DNA from 4 places in the Aeribacillus sp. FSL K6-3256 genome. Region 2 is predicted to be linked to each of the others. Evidence: riboswitches for the same ligand, from Rfam matches in the RefSeq annotation. Region 2 holds a riboswitch; each other region holds the start of a gene.
The links. A riboswitch is a leader RNA that binds a small molecule or an ion and turns the genes downstream of it on or off. The one in region 2 is predicted to bind S-adenosylmethionine.

Region 1 (3,113 bases), 1.5 Mb from region 2:
CGGCTTCTAAATCTGTGACGGAATCCCCGATGATGATGGAATGAGTGTCAGCATTTGCAATTTGCCGAATAATTGTCGGTTTGCAGCACCCACAATTTTGGTTGGGACACTTTTCATCACACGTATAAGGCCAATGAATGGTGATCGTTTCTCCGCTAAAATCCGCTTTATTGCAAAACAGTGCGGTAATAGAATCAAAAGGCTGCAACAGCGGTTTAATAAAAAAATCGATTCCGCCGCTGACAATGTATAAAGGAATGTTCATGTTTTTCGCATAATGAACAAAGTCGCGAAATCCTTCCCTTATTTCTGCAGTTTCTAAAATATAGTGAATGATGTCACCCTTTAAAGAAGATGGAAGAAGTGCAAACATCTTGCCGACTCCTTCCTGAATACTAATCGACTGGGAAAGGACGCCATCCTTCAATTGCTCCCACTCTTTTGGAGCGAAACGCTTCATGATGCTAACGATGTTATCTTTTTTTGTCACCGTTCCATCAAAATCACAAAATATTACTGGCTTCAATTGGACGGTGCCTCCTTCCATCCCCAGAGCCGAATTGCTTCTTGTAATTCTATGTCTTCAGCTGCTTCATTAAGGGGAACACCCCGGGAAACAGCGTCAACTGCCTGACGGAAAGCTTTTCCTCCGCCTTTAGCACCTTGCGGGTGACCGTGAACACCGCCTCCTGCATTAATGACACAATCTTTTCCAAAATCATGAATTAAAATGGGAACAAGACCCGGGTGAATGCCAGCAGATGGAACAGGAAAAACTGGTTTTAAAACTGATTCCTTCACCAATTCTTCTTTCACTTTTAAAACTTTGTCACGCTCCAATGCAACGCTGCCATATGGTGAAGGGAACAACGAAAAATCTGCTCCAGCAATTCTTATCAATTTTCCAAGCAATAAGGAATGAGAGAGCCCATATTTTTCGGATGAAGTAAACGATCCGCTAAACGCCGGATGAGCCATAATTGGGAGGGCGATTTCATCATCTTCCCTTAATGCTTGCAGCACATCGAGGCCATATGTAAAAACATTAAATAGCAAAATATCGGCACCTAATTCTTTTGCTTTTCTTGCCTTATCTTTCAATTCAAATGTTTTTCCCGTCAAATTGACCGCATACAAAGTTCGGTGCCCTTTTTCTTGATACACGTTATCAAGAACTTTTTTGCCTTCCTTTATTCTTGTTTCAAATGATGTGAGCGAATTTTCAAAAAGTATTTCGTCATCCTTTACTAAGTCGACGCCCCCGAGAGCCTGCTCCCGCAATTGGGCAAGAAGGTAATCCATATCACGTCCAATTACACCTTTAAAGATGCTCATCACTAACGGTCTGTCGTAAACGCCAAGTTTTTCTCGTAACCCCTGAATTCCAAATCGAGGACCTGGAAAATACCGAAAGATCTCATCGTCAAACTGCAAATCTAGTAATTTTATTTCTCCATCTAGTGATAATTTTCCAAAAGTTGTCGTTAAGATGGCAGGAATGTCTTTAGAAAAGTTTTCTCCCGGAAAGCGAATGTGAAGCTGTGCAATCGTTTTGCCGGAGGATGGATCCTCGCCTGTTTCTTTTATCTCAACCACTTGTCCTTTATGCTTTTTTAACTGCTCTTGCACTAAAAGAGGAAGGTCAGTCCACGAACCTACCGTTAATCCAAGAGCAATGCCTTCTGCTTTTTTTTCTAAATCTTCTCGTTTCGCAATGATTTGGTATACTGCTGTTACGTGACCCATTTTTTCAATCCTCTTCATTCAGATTTTTTTATATAAATAAAACCTCTTCAATAAGAAGAGGTTTTTTGTCAAAACAACTTCTTATCTTTCAACATCTCTGTTGGGAGAATTAGCACCGTGCTCATCATATGAGTCGGTTGCCGGGCTTCATTGGGCTCATCCCTCCACCTGCTCTTGATAAGAGTTTTATTATTAACTTTATAATTCTTATTCGTTTACTTGGATTATGCCACTATCCTTCCCCTCTGTCAACACTTTTTTACATCATATTCGATTCAAATTCGCTTACATTTTTCTGATGGCATGCTACAATTATTTAATGGTGCAGTTTACAATTTGAGGTATTTTCCGGAACTTGAGGTTGAGCCAAAACAGGAAAGCCTAAAAAAAGAGGACGAAAAAAGAAGGTACAACATCTTTTTAACGTCTTCCGATCGCATCATGCTAGATTACTAGACTTAGAAAAACTGGTTGAATTACGCAATTATAACGTTACTGGTTATCGTGAGACAATTTGTTTCTTGTACCGTTATTGGTTATGTTGCTTTTTGAATGATCCAGAAGAAGCCTTAAAACAAACGCTAACGTTTAATTTACAGTTTAATGAGCCTTTAAGAAGATCCACCAGAAGCGCTGAAAAGGCCTATTATGCACGGAATAACGAAGAAGCAAACCGAATAGCTAGAGAAAAAGGGTATCCTGGCGCTGGATATAATATCAGCAATAAAAAATTAATTGAATGGTTAGATAAGATATAACAGAGGACGAACAACGCCATTTAAGCACGATTATAGATGCGAATGAAAAGCGGAGAAGGAAACAAAAACGCCGGGAAATGGGCGTAAAAAGCCGTGAGGAGTATTTAAAAGAACAGCGCAATAAAACGGATAAGAACTTAGAAAAACTTAGACAAGCAATTGAGTTGAATCCTGATTTCTCGAATTACAAATTAGCTAAATTGCTAGGAATAAGTGAATCGTATGTAAGGAAAGGATGTTATATGTTATTTACTGGAACGGATGATTTAATTAAAAACGAGGATCGATCAATTAAAGAACATGATGTTTTATATTCTAGAATTAAACCTTTATCTTCACAAAAAATGGAAGGGTTAGTGGTGTACTTTCAACCCCATTGATGAAATTAAACCGTTTCTCAACTGAACAATTAATAGAAGTTTCATATAAAGTTAGGGAAATCCACGGTATGGTACACAAATGGATACCAGAGACAGTTATTGATGATACATTTATTAAGCAATATGTTGAATCATTTACTGTTGCCTTTGAACAGGAAATCACTGTACTTCCAAGGACATTTTTACGTGAATTTATATTCGTATTAGACGCTGCAAAAGAGGGGAACGA
Region 2 (3,113 bases):
GAATCGCGTTATAAATTTGAGGTTCTTTTTCTTCAGACAAACCGATGCATTTTGCATAACAGCCGCCTTCAATATTAAAAATACCAGATGAAGACCAGCCGTGTTCATCATCACCAATTAATCGGCGTTTTGGATCGGCGGAAAGTGTTGTTTTGCCTGTTCCCGATAAACCGAAAAAGAGCGCGACATCGCCTTCTTGACCGACATTGGCGGAGCAGTGCATTGAAAATATATCTCTTTCTGGAAGCAGGAAGTTCATGACGGAAAAGATAGACTTTTTCATCTCGCCTGCATATTCAGTTCCGCCGATCAGGATTATTCTCTTTTCAAAAGAAATAATGATAAATGCTTCTGAGTTCGTTCCATCCACAGCTGGATCTGCTTTAAAGGAAGGAGCGGAAACAATCGTAAACGGATTTTTATGCTCCTTTAAATCGTCTTGGCTTTTCGGACGGATAAACAGTTGGCGAGCAAATAAATTTTGCCACGCCAATTCATTGACCACTTGAATTGGAAGACGATATTTTTTGTCAGCTCCGGCAAATCCGTTAAAAACATAAATTTCATCTCTATTTTTTAAATATTGTATGACTTTTAAGTACAGTTTTTCAAAAACTTCTGATGAAATTGGCTTGTTGACGGGTCCCCAATCAATTAAATGCTTGACAGAATCTTCTTCAACGATGAATTTATCTTCTGGTGACCGGCCGGTATATTTGCCTGTTGTAACCGAAACTGCACCTGTATTTGTTAAAAAACCTTCTTTCCTAGCTAAAACTTTTTCTACAAGTCGTGCGACTGGTAAATTATGATATGCATTTGGTCCGCTGATCAACGAAGCTAATTCATTTGATACATCTACAATATTCATATACATACCATCCTTTTTTTGCATATTTGAAATGGTTTTATAGAAATAGTATAACACATTCGCAAAAATAATCCATCCTATTTATCGATTTCTGAAAATAATGTTTTTACTATATATTTTGCCTTCATTTTTGGGCATCATACGAATCATGATTGATCAGCTGATACTGAAATAATGGATATCAGATGATTTGGAAAATTACAGAGAAGCTTTATTTATTGTTGACAAGTACTTTTTTGCTCCTGTATGATATACATTTGAACGGATACTCTTATCCCGAGTTGGCGGAGGGACAGGCCCTATGAAGCCCAGCAACCGGCTCGTTGAAAGAAGACAGTAGAATATGGCTTTCAAAATCCCGGTATTCTATGGACATACAACATGATGCGAAAGAATTCCATATTCATAGACGAGCAATGGTGCTAACCTGATGCAAGGTTATATCCTTGAACGATAAGAGTGAAAGGCAATGATGTTTATAACAACCTTTCCTCTGGCAGGGAAGGTTTTTTCTATGTATAAGAGAAATCTCGTTTAGCCAAGTTTTTCTTATCGTACGAAATTTTGATATGTTTACAACAGTGGTGAGGGAATGAGTTCCGTGTCAATGTCAAGGAGTGTAGCACTCCATAAACATCATTTTAAGTTTGAGGAGGAAGCAGTAAATGACAAAAAAGCGCCGTCTGTTTACATCTGAATCCGTAACGGAAGGGCATCCGGACAAAATTTGCGACCAAATTTCAGATGCGATTTTAGATGCCATTTTAGAAAAAGATCCGAACGCACGTGTAGCTTGCGAAACATCTGTCACCACCGGACTTGTATTAGTCAGTGGAGAAATTACGACAAGCACGTATGTGGATATACCAAAAATTGTGCGAGAAACGGTCAAAGAGATCGGCTATACGAGAGCTAAATACGGTTTTGATGCTGAAACTTGTGCTGTTTTAACATCAATTGATGAGCAATCACCCGATATTGCTGCAGGGGTGGATAAAGCTTTAGAAGCGCGAGAAGGACAAATGACTGATGAAGAAATTGAAGCGATTGGCGCTGGAGATCAAGGGTTAATGTTCGGTTTTGCATGCAATGAAACGAAGGAATTAATGCCTCTCCCGATTTCCATTGCCCATAAGCTTTCACGCCGGCTTACAGAAGTTAGAAAAAGCGAAGAAATTCCTTATTTGCGTCCGGACGGAAAGACGCAAGTTACGGTAGAATATGATGAAAATGAACAGCCGGTTAGAATTGACACAATTGTCATATCGACTCAACACCATCCGGAGGCAACTTTAGAACAAATTAAGCAGGATATTAAAGAAAAAGTAATTGATCCGGTTGTGCCAAAAGAACTGATCGATGAAGAAACAAAATATTTCATCAACCCTACCGGACGTTTCGTTATTGGCGGACCACAAGGAGATGCAGGATTAACGGGACGAAAAATCATTGTCGATACTTACGGAGGCTATGCGCGCCATGGCGGAGGAGCTTTCTCAGGAAAAGATCCGACGAAGGTAGACCGATCTGCAGCTTATGCGGCTCGTTATGTAGCGAAAAATATTGTCGCAGCCGGACTTGCAGACAAATGCGAGGTTCAGCTGGCCTATGCAATTGGTGTAGCGAAACCTGTCTCTATTTCTGTTGATACGTTCGGTACTGGCAAAGTAAGCGAAGATGTTTTAGTTGAATTAATTCGCAATAACTTTGATTTGCGCCCAGCTGGCATTATAAAAATGCTTGACTTGCGCCGCCCGATTTACAAACAGACAGCTGCTTACGGTCATTTCGGACGCAACGATCTAGATTTGCCATGGGAACGCACAGATAAAGCGGAAGCTTTGCGCGAACAAGCTCATCAATATTTGTAAAATAAAAAAGGTGTCCAATGCGATGCATGCATTAGACACCTTTTTGCTTTTACGGTCCGAATGCGACAAAACAGATGGTGCCTGCTGAAGCTCCTAGAACTATTCCCGCCAGCACATCTGAAGGGTAGTGTAGGCCAAGAAAAATTCTTGATAGTGCCACACTGAATGCGAGAGGAAGCAAAATCCATGTTAAGGCTGGAAAAAAGAGCAAAAATGGTGTAGCCACTGAAAATACAGCTGTCGTATGTCCAGAAGGAAATGAATGGTCAGTTAACGGATTTTCTAACACTTTTGTTTCAAATAATGTAAGATAAGGCCGTCTGCGTGGATAAATTCTTTTCACAATGAAAACCGGAATATGACTGAAAAAA
Region 3 (3,113 bases), 170 kb from region 2:
AAGAGGAAGCACGCGATATTGCCATTCAATCGATTAAAGAAATAACAAATCAAGAGCTTGACCCAGAAATTATCGACAGCGCTTGGGAACGTGTCCGCTATACAACCGAAGTGGATGAAAAAGTTCTTCAAGACTTTTCTAACTCTTCTTATGACTTGAAATTTTTAAAAGAAAAACCGGATCTTAAAGGTCTTGTAGATACAAGCTTTTTGAATTAAGCAATAAACCCCCTATACAGAAGCTTTTTGATATTATGCGGCTTCTGGATAGGGGGGGTTATTTTGTTGATGTAAATTCAAGATGGAGCAGTTGTTAAAACAGGGCTTATCCCAAAAGTTGTTTATGACTATGCCTGTATATTGGGATTCTGTTGTTGTGAGAGCTTTTTATTCAAATCGCTCGAATAAGCTCCCGTTTTTTCACATTGTTTGGAGCTGTCCAGAAAGTCAAAATCCATTGAAAACGAAAGATTATAAACATTGATATATCAACATTTCTAAAACATTAAAGGGGCGTCTATAAGCCGGAAAATCGACTTATTAGACAGCGCCTATATGAATTTCAATTTCTCCATTTGGGCCGTATTTTTCAAAATCATATGTGTAAGCACGCTCTACTTAAACCAGTTTCTTCTTGCTTCCAAATCTTACTCCAAGTTTTAAAAATGCCTTGTTCGTCCGTTGTATCTACTTGAAAAACTTTATTTTCATGTTCCTCGAGATTTCAATTAAAAGCTTCCCCATTATTTTCTTCAATTGCAATGCTTAATAAATAATCTCCTCTGTAGTCGCTTTCATAATCATAATAAATTCCGTACACATTGTTTAGATGATGTTCTAGTTTTTAGAAAGCGTTTTCTCACATAATTTTGATTTGCCCCATCATTTGCTCGTCATGAAAATTATTGGTTCGTATGCTGTCGATTATATACAGCATCATAAACAGTCTTTCCTTTCCATAATATTGATAAAAAAGAGAAGGCGCATCAGTAAAGAATGTTCAGCAAATTTTCCAACGGCACGTTTATGTTCATCTTTTTTGCTTCCCAGCTTCACCTGCAAAACAAATATCGCATCTTCGTTTTCTGTTCAGCTGCTTTATGGAGTACGGGTTCGTTTGACAGAAGTTGGCGAAAAATTTATCAAACGATTAGTTTGCCAATTCAATCGTTTCATTTACTGTTTATTAAATTCTCTTAAAATTTTCCAATTCCTCTAAAGAAGATCACCTCGTTCACAATTTTTCTCCAAATACGACAGCTTCCGAATTGGATATTTATATTTTAAAATCTATTAAAATTTGGGAAGCCTCAGGGGAAAATAAAACCACTTTCATTGAAATGATGGAGGATCAAAGGTGATCCATACAAAAAAATTTCCCTTTTGGCTTTCGCAAAAAAACATTTCAAGAATCGACGGATTATTTAAAGAATGTTCTTATTTTTCTTTAGTTTTACTGAAAATAAATCAAAGTTATCGGAATTGTTGGCAGGAAACGTCTTGAATTTTTTTTAAAACTGAGGTAAAGTTATACCTATCAAAAGTTCATATCGGAATTCTTATCGAGAGAGGCGGAGGGAACTGGCCCGAAGAAGTCTCAGCAACCGGTACAAGGACGGCGGCATGATAACCTTTGTACCAAGGTGCTAAATCCAGCAAGCATTTTGCCGTAAGATATGCTTGGAAGATAAGAAGGAGCCAAACAATAAACGCCTTCTTCTTATGAAGAGGGCGTTTTATTTTTAAAGCCTCCTCTACAGGCAATGAAAGCAGCACATTTTTACTAACTAAAAAAGGAGGAAAGTCAAAGATGAATATTGAAACAGTTTTGGCCCAATTAGGAAATCGAAGTGAAGCTCTTACAGGAACAGTAAGCGCCCCCATTTATTTGTCCACAGCCTACCGGCATAAAGGAATAGGTGAATCAACAGGCTATGATTACACTCGGACAAAAAATCCAACGAGAGAGCTTGTCGAGGACGCCATAGCCAAATTGGAGGGAGCCGATCAAGGATTTGCATTTTCTTCCGGAATGGCAGCGATTCAGACGATTATGGCTTTATTTAAAAGTGGAGATGAACTGATCGTTTCAAAAGATTTATATGGCGGGACATACCGCTTGTTTGAAGAAGAGTGGCGCAAATACGGTCTTTCCTTCCACTATGACGATTTTACGTCTCGCGAATATACGGAATCATTAATAAACGAAAATACTAAAGCGATTTTTCTAGAAACGCCCACTAATCCGCTTATGCAGGAAACATCGATTTCCTCGTTGGCGGAATTGGTCCGGAAGCACAATTTGCTGCTGATCGTTGACAATACGTTCTACACACCTGTTTTGCAGCGTCCGATTGAAGAAGGAGCGCATATCGTGATTCACAGCGCAACGAAATATTTAGGCGGTCACAACGATGTCCTTGCCGGCCTGGTCTGTGCAAAAGGGAAAGAAATTTGCGAAAAATTAGCCATGCATCAAAATGCAATTGGTGCGGTATTATCTCCTTTTGATTCGTGGCTGCTGCTTAGAGGAATGAAAACTTTATCATTGAGAATGGCCAAACATCAGGAAAATGCAAGGGAGCTGGCGGCATATTTAAAAGAGCTTCCTGAAATTGATGATGTATTATATCCTGGCAGAGGCGGAATGCTTTCCTTCCGTGTGAAAAAAGAAGAATGGGTCAACCCGTTTTTGCAGAATCTGAAATTAATCTGTTTTGCGGAAAGCCTTGGAGGGGTAGAAAGCTTTATAACGTATCCAGCTACCCAAACACATGCGGACATTCCGGAAGAAATCCGAATTCAAAACGGTGTATGTAACCGGCTTCTCCGTTTTTCTGTAGGGATTGAAAGTGTGGAGGATTTGAAGGAAGATCTCAAGCAGGCATTGCAAGCAGCTGCGAAAGGGGATTTACTAAATGCATGACCAATGGAGCTTTCAAACAAAATTGATTCATAATAAACATAAGGTTGACCCGACAACTGGTGCTGTCAGCGTGGCGATTCAGCAAGCGTCAACGTTTCATCAGCAAACATTGGATGAATCTCCTGAATTTGACTACAGCCGTTCAGGAAATCCAACACGAAAAGCGTTGGAAGAGGCGATTGCCGAAC
Region 4 (3,113 bases), 100 kb from region 2:
ATCGGAACATTCAGATGTTTTGTTGCTTCATATACTTCTTCGATCAGCTTCTCCGAGTAGAGCGGCTGCGTAATAAAATAATCGGCTCCGCAGCTGATTTTTTTCTCAAGTCTCTGAACTGCGCGATCAAGATGTCTTACGTTCGGATTGAAGGCGGCGGCTACAGTAAAGTTTGTTTTTTGACCAAGTGATTTTCCGGAGTATGACAAACCTTCATTAAATTGCTTAATTAAGCTGATTAAATCAAATGATGATAAATCATAGACAGAGGTTGCACCCGGAAAATCACCGATTTTGGACGGGTCACCGGTGACCGCTAAAATATCGTGCAGGCCAAGAGTATGCAGCCCCATTAAATGGGATTGAATGCCGATTAAATTTCTGTCACGACATGTTAAATGAACGAGCGGGCGAAGCTGGAAACGGCTTTTCACAATATTTGCGCAAGCAACATTGCTGATTCTTGGTGTAGCAAGGGAATTATCCGCAAGCGTAATTGCATCAATCCCCGCTTTTTTCAACGCTTTTGCTCCTGTTAAAAATTTTTCCAAGCCGAGCGTTTTCGGCGGGTCCAATTCTACAATCACTGAGCGTCTGTTTTTTGCAATATCTGGGAGAGGAGTTTCTTGACTTTCTTTCATAGGTAAAACATGAATTGGAACATTTCGTTCTTTTACTTCTTTCTCTGTGACAGGAGGGAGGTTTGATACAGCTTCAGCCATTGCCCGAATATGTTTCGGCGCGGTTCCGCAGCATCCGCCGAGAAGCCGGACACCTTGTTTTCGGAATTGAAGAGCCGCTTCATAAAAATAGTGTTCATCTGATTCATAAACTAATCTTCCGTTTTCATACCTTGGCAGGCTGCCGTTTGGAAAAGCGGATAAAAAGGCATGTTCAAACAGCGGCACTTCTTCCAGAGATTGCAGCATATGATAAGGGCCTAAACGGCAATTGAGGCCGACAATATCTGCACCAAGTTCTTCAAGCATTTTCAAACCGTCTGCCAATCTTGTTCCATTTTGAAAGACGCCTTGTTCGTGCAAAGAAACATTTGTGATAATGGGCAAATCCGTTTCTTTTCTAGCTATTTGCAAAACGGTTTTCAGTTCTTCCAAGTCGTAATAGGTTTCTAAAATAATGCCATCTACGTTTTCGGATAAAAGGACATGAAGCTGCTCACGAAAATTTTCGGCAATGTCAGATAGCGTGAAGGCGCTTTTTTGAAACGAACGGATGCCGCCGATTGTTCCGATGACATACCCTTTGTTTTCCATTTTTTGTAACGCCCTCTTTGCAAGTTCAACCCCTTTTTGGTTGATGATCTTTATATCATCTTCCAGCCCATATCTGGCAAGCTTTATGCGATTGGCGCCGTATGTATTTGTTTGAATAACAGTTGCGCCTGCGTCTAAATAGGCTGAATGAATCCGTTCTATTTCTTCCGGTTTTGAAACGTTTAGCTCATCAAAGCATCTGTCTATTCCGAATGAGTATAGTAGAGTCCCCATTGCTCCGTCGGCAATTAATATATGATTCTGTAAATCTTGTAAAAGCCCCATAAAAAGTCCTCCAATCAAATGAAATAGGCGCCTGCAAGGAGGCGAACACCTATATAAAAAAGAAAAGCCTTCTAAGAAGAAGACTTTTTCTTGAACATTTTCCCCTTCTTCTTATCTTCCGAGCGCAAATTTACGCATCGCTGGATTTAGCACCTTGGTACCCAAAGTTTTTGGGTAATCCGGTTGCTGAAGGTTCATCGGGCCAGTCCCTCCGCTTCTCTTGATAAGAACGCTTTACCGTATGAAATTTTAAAACAACGGATTAATCCTAATTTAACGAATTTTATCAAAATAATCAATATAAAATTTCAATTTTGTGAACAGGGCAAAGCTAGCGAAAATTAATAAATTGTACGTCGATCGGCAAGTCGGCGCTTTTCACAGCTGCAATCACTTTTTGCAAATCGTCCTTGCTTTTGCCGCTTACCCGGACTTGGTCGTCTTGAATTTGGCTTTTTACTTTTAGCCCGGTATTTTTGATCAGCGCATTGATCTTTTTCCCGTTTTCTTTGTCAATTCCGTTGACAAGTTTGGCTCTTTGTCTGACAGTGCCTCCTGAAGCCTTTTCGATTTTCCCGTACTGAATATTCTTGGTTGCGACACCGCGTTTAATCATTTTGCTTACTAATACATCTTTTAGTTGATTCAGCTTATATTCATCGTCAGAGATTAGCACAAGCTCATCTTTTTCTAGGGATATATCGCTTTTAGATCCTTTGAAATCATATCTGTTTACAATTTCTTTTTTCGCCATTTGAATGGAATTGTTCACTTCGGCAATATCCACTTTTGAGACGATGTCAAATGAATTCTCCTTAGCCAACTTTTTACCTCCAATAACGTTATTTACATTCATTATAGTGAATGTCGTTCAGTTGAACAACTCTTTTAGGGGTTCCTCGCAAATTAAATGAAAAAACCGTTACTTAAAGCAACGGCAAGGAAATTAATATCTGCTTAAATGCAATTAAGCTAAAGATGTCGCTTTAGAACATTTAGGGGAAAGAAAGTCTTGCAAGTTTTTTACTGCTTCGAGCGAATCTTCTCCTTCAGCGCTGATGACTACATGACCTTCTAAAAAGGCGGAAAAACCGAGCATGCTTAAAACGCTTTTCGCATTTAATTGGAGCTTTTTTGTTTGGAATAAAATGTAGCTGTTAAATTTAATCGCTTCATGGACAAGGGAAATGACATATTCCGGCTCCATCTCTTTTGTAAGATACACGGAAATTTCATGTTTCTTCATTGTGCCACCTCTTGTATACTTATTTTACAATATCTTACATTAATAAAGGATAGATTCCCACATGTTTGTCATTTCCTCTTACATATAAAAAATGACCTCCGCTTTCGAATATGGAAACGTTCTGGATTTCTCTGTTTTTTAATGAAATGAATGGTCTAATCAAATTGAAAGTTATTGCCCCACCCATGTTTTATTAGACAAAAATGAAAACAAAAGCTAGAGAAAAGATGCATACTGCAAGATAAGAAAGCGTCTTTTTCTTTCAGAACGTCCGGATAGAAGAGGTGGAAGACTCGCCTTTAGAGATA

Region 1: another riboswitch for S-adenosylmethionine. It lies ahead of NSQ84_RS15535 (2,3-diketo-5-methylthiopentyl-1-phosphate enolase); the one in region 2 lies ahead of metK (methionine adenosyltransferase).
Region 3: another riboswitch for S-adenosylmethionine. It lies ahead of NSQ84_RS05415 (methionine biosynthesis PLP-dependent protein); the one in region 2 lies ahead of metK (methionine adenosyltransferase).
Region 4: another riboswitch for S-adenosylmethionine. It lies ahead of NSQ84_RS05060 (bifunctional homocysteine S-methyltransferase/methylenetetrahydrofolate reductase); the one in region 2 lies ahead of metK (methionine adenosyltransferase).

What each region holds. Positions count from the first base shown of each region.
Region 1 is NZ_CP150188.1:3,220,498-3,223,610, forward strand. Features, by position in the region: gene NSQ84_RS15530 (2-hydroxy-3-keto-5-methylthiopentenyl-1-phosphate phosphatase) at 1-547, opposite strand, end outside; gene NSQ84_RS15535 (2,3-diketo-5-methylthiopentyl-1-phosphate enolase) at 523-1,746, opposite strand; SAM riboswitch class I at 1,825-1,930, opposite strand; gene NSQ84_RS15540 (hypothetical protein) at 2,295-2,504, shown strand; gene NSQ84_RS15545 (hypothetical protein) at 2,582-2,884, shown strand; gene NSQ84_RS15550 (BREX system ATP-binding domain-containing protein) at 2,884-3,113, shown strand, end outside.
Region 2 is NZ_CP150188.1:934,087-937,199, forward strand. Features, by position in the region: gene pckA (phosphoenolpyruvate carboxykinase (ATP)) at 1-871, opposite strand, end outside; SAM riboswitch class I at 1,140-1,331, shown strand; gene metK (methionine adenosyltransferase) at 1,537-2,742, shown strand; gene NSQ84_RS04615 (phosphatase PAP2 family protein) at 2,792-3,113, opposite strand, start outside.
Region 3 is NZ_CP150188.1:1,103,362-1,106,474, forward strand. Features, by position in the region: gene NSQ84_RS05410 (aliphatic sulfonate ABC transporter substrate-binding protein) at 1-218, shown strand, start outside; SAM riboswitch class I at 1,556-1,693, shown strand; gene NSQ84_RS05415 (methionine biosynthesis PLP-dependent protein) at 1,810-2,925, shown strand; gene metC (cystathionine beta-lyase) at 2,918-3,113, shown strand, end outside.
Region 4 is NZ_CP150188.1:1,035,970-1,039,082, forward strand. Features, by position in the region: gene NSQ84_RS05060 (bifunctional homocysteine S-methyltransferase/methylenetetrahydrofolate reductase) at 1-1,559, opposite strand, end outside; SAM riboswitch class I at 1,668-1,789, opposite strand; gene NSQ84_RS05065 (YajQ family cyclic di-GMP-binding protein) at 1,891-2,382, opposite strand; gene NSQ84_RS05070 (HPr family phosphocarrier protein) at 2,527-2,805, opposite strand.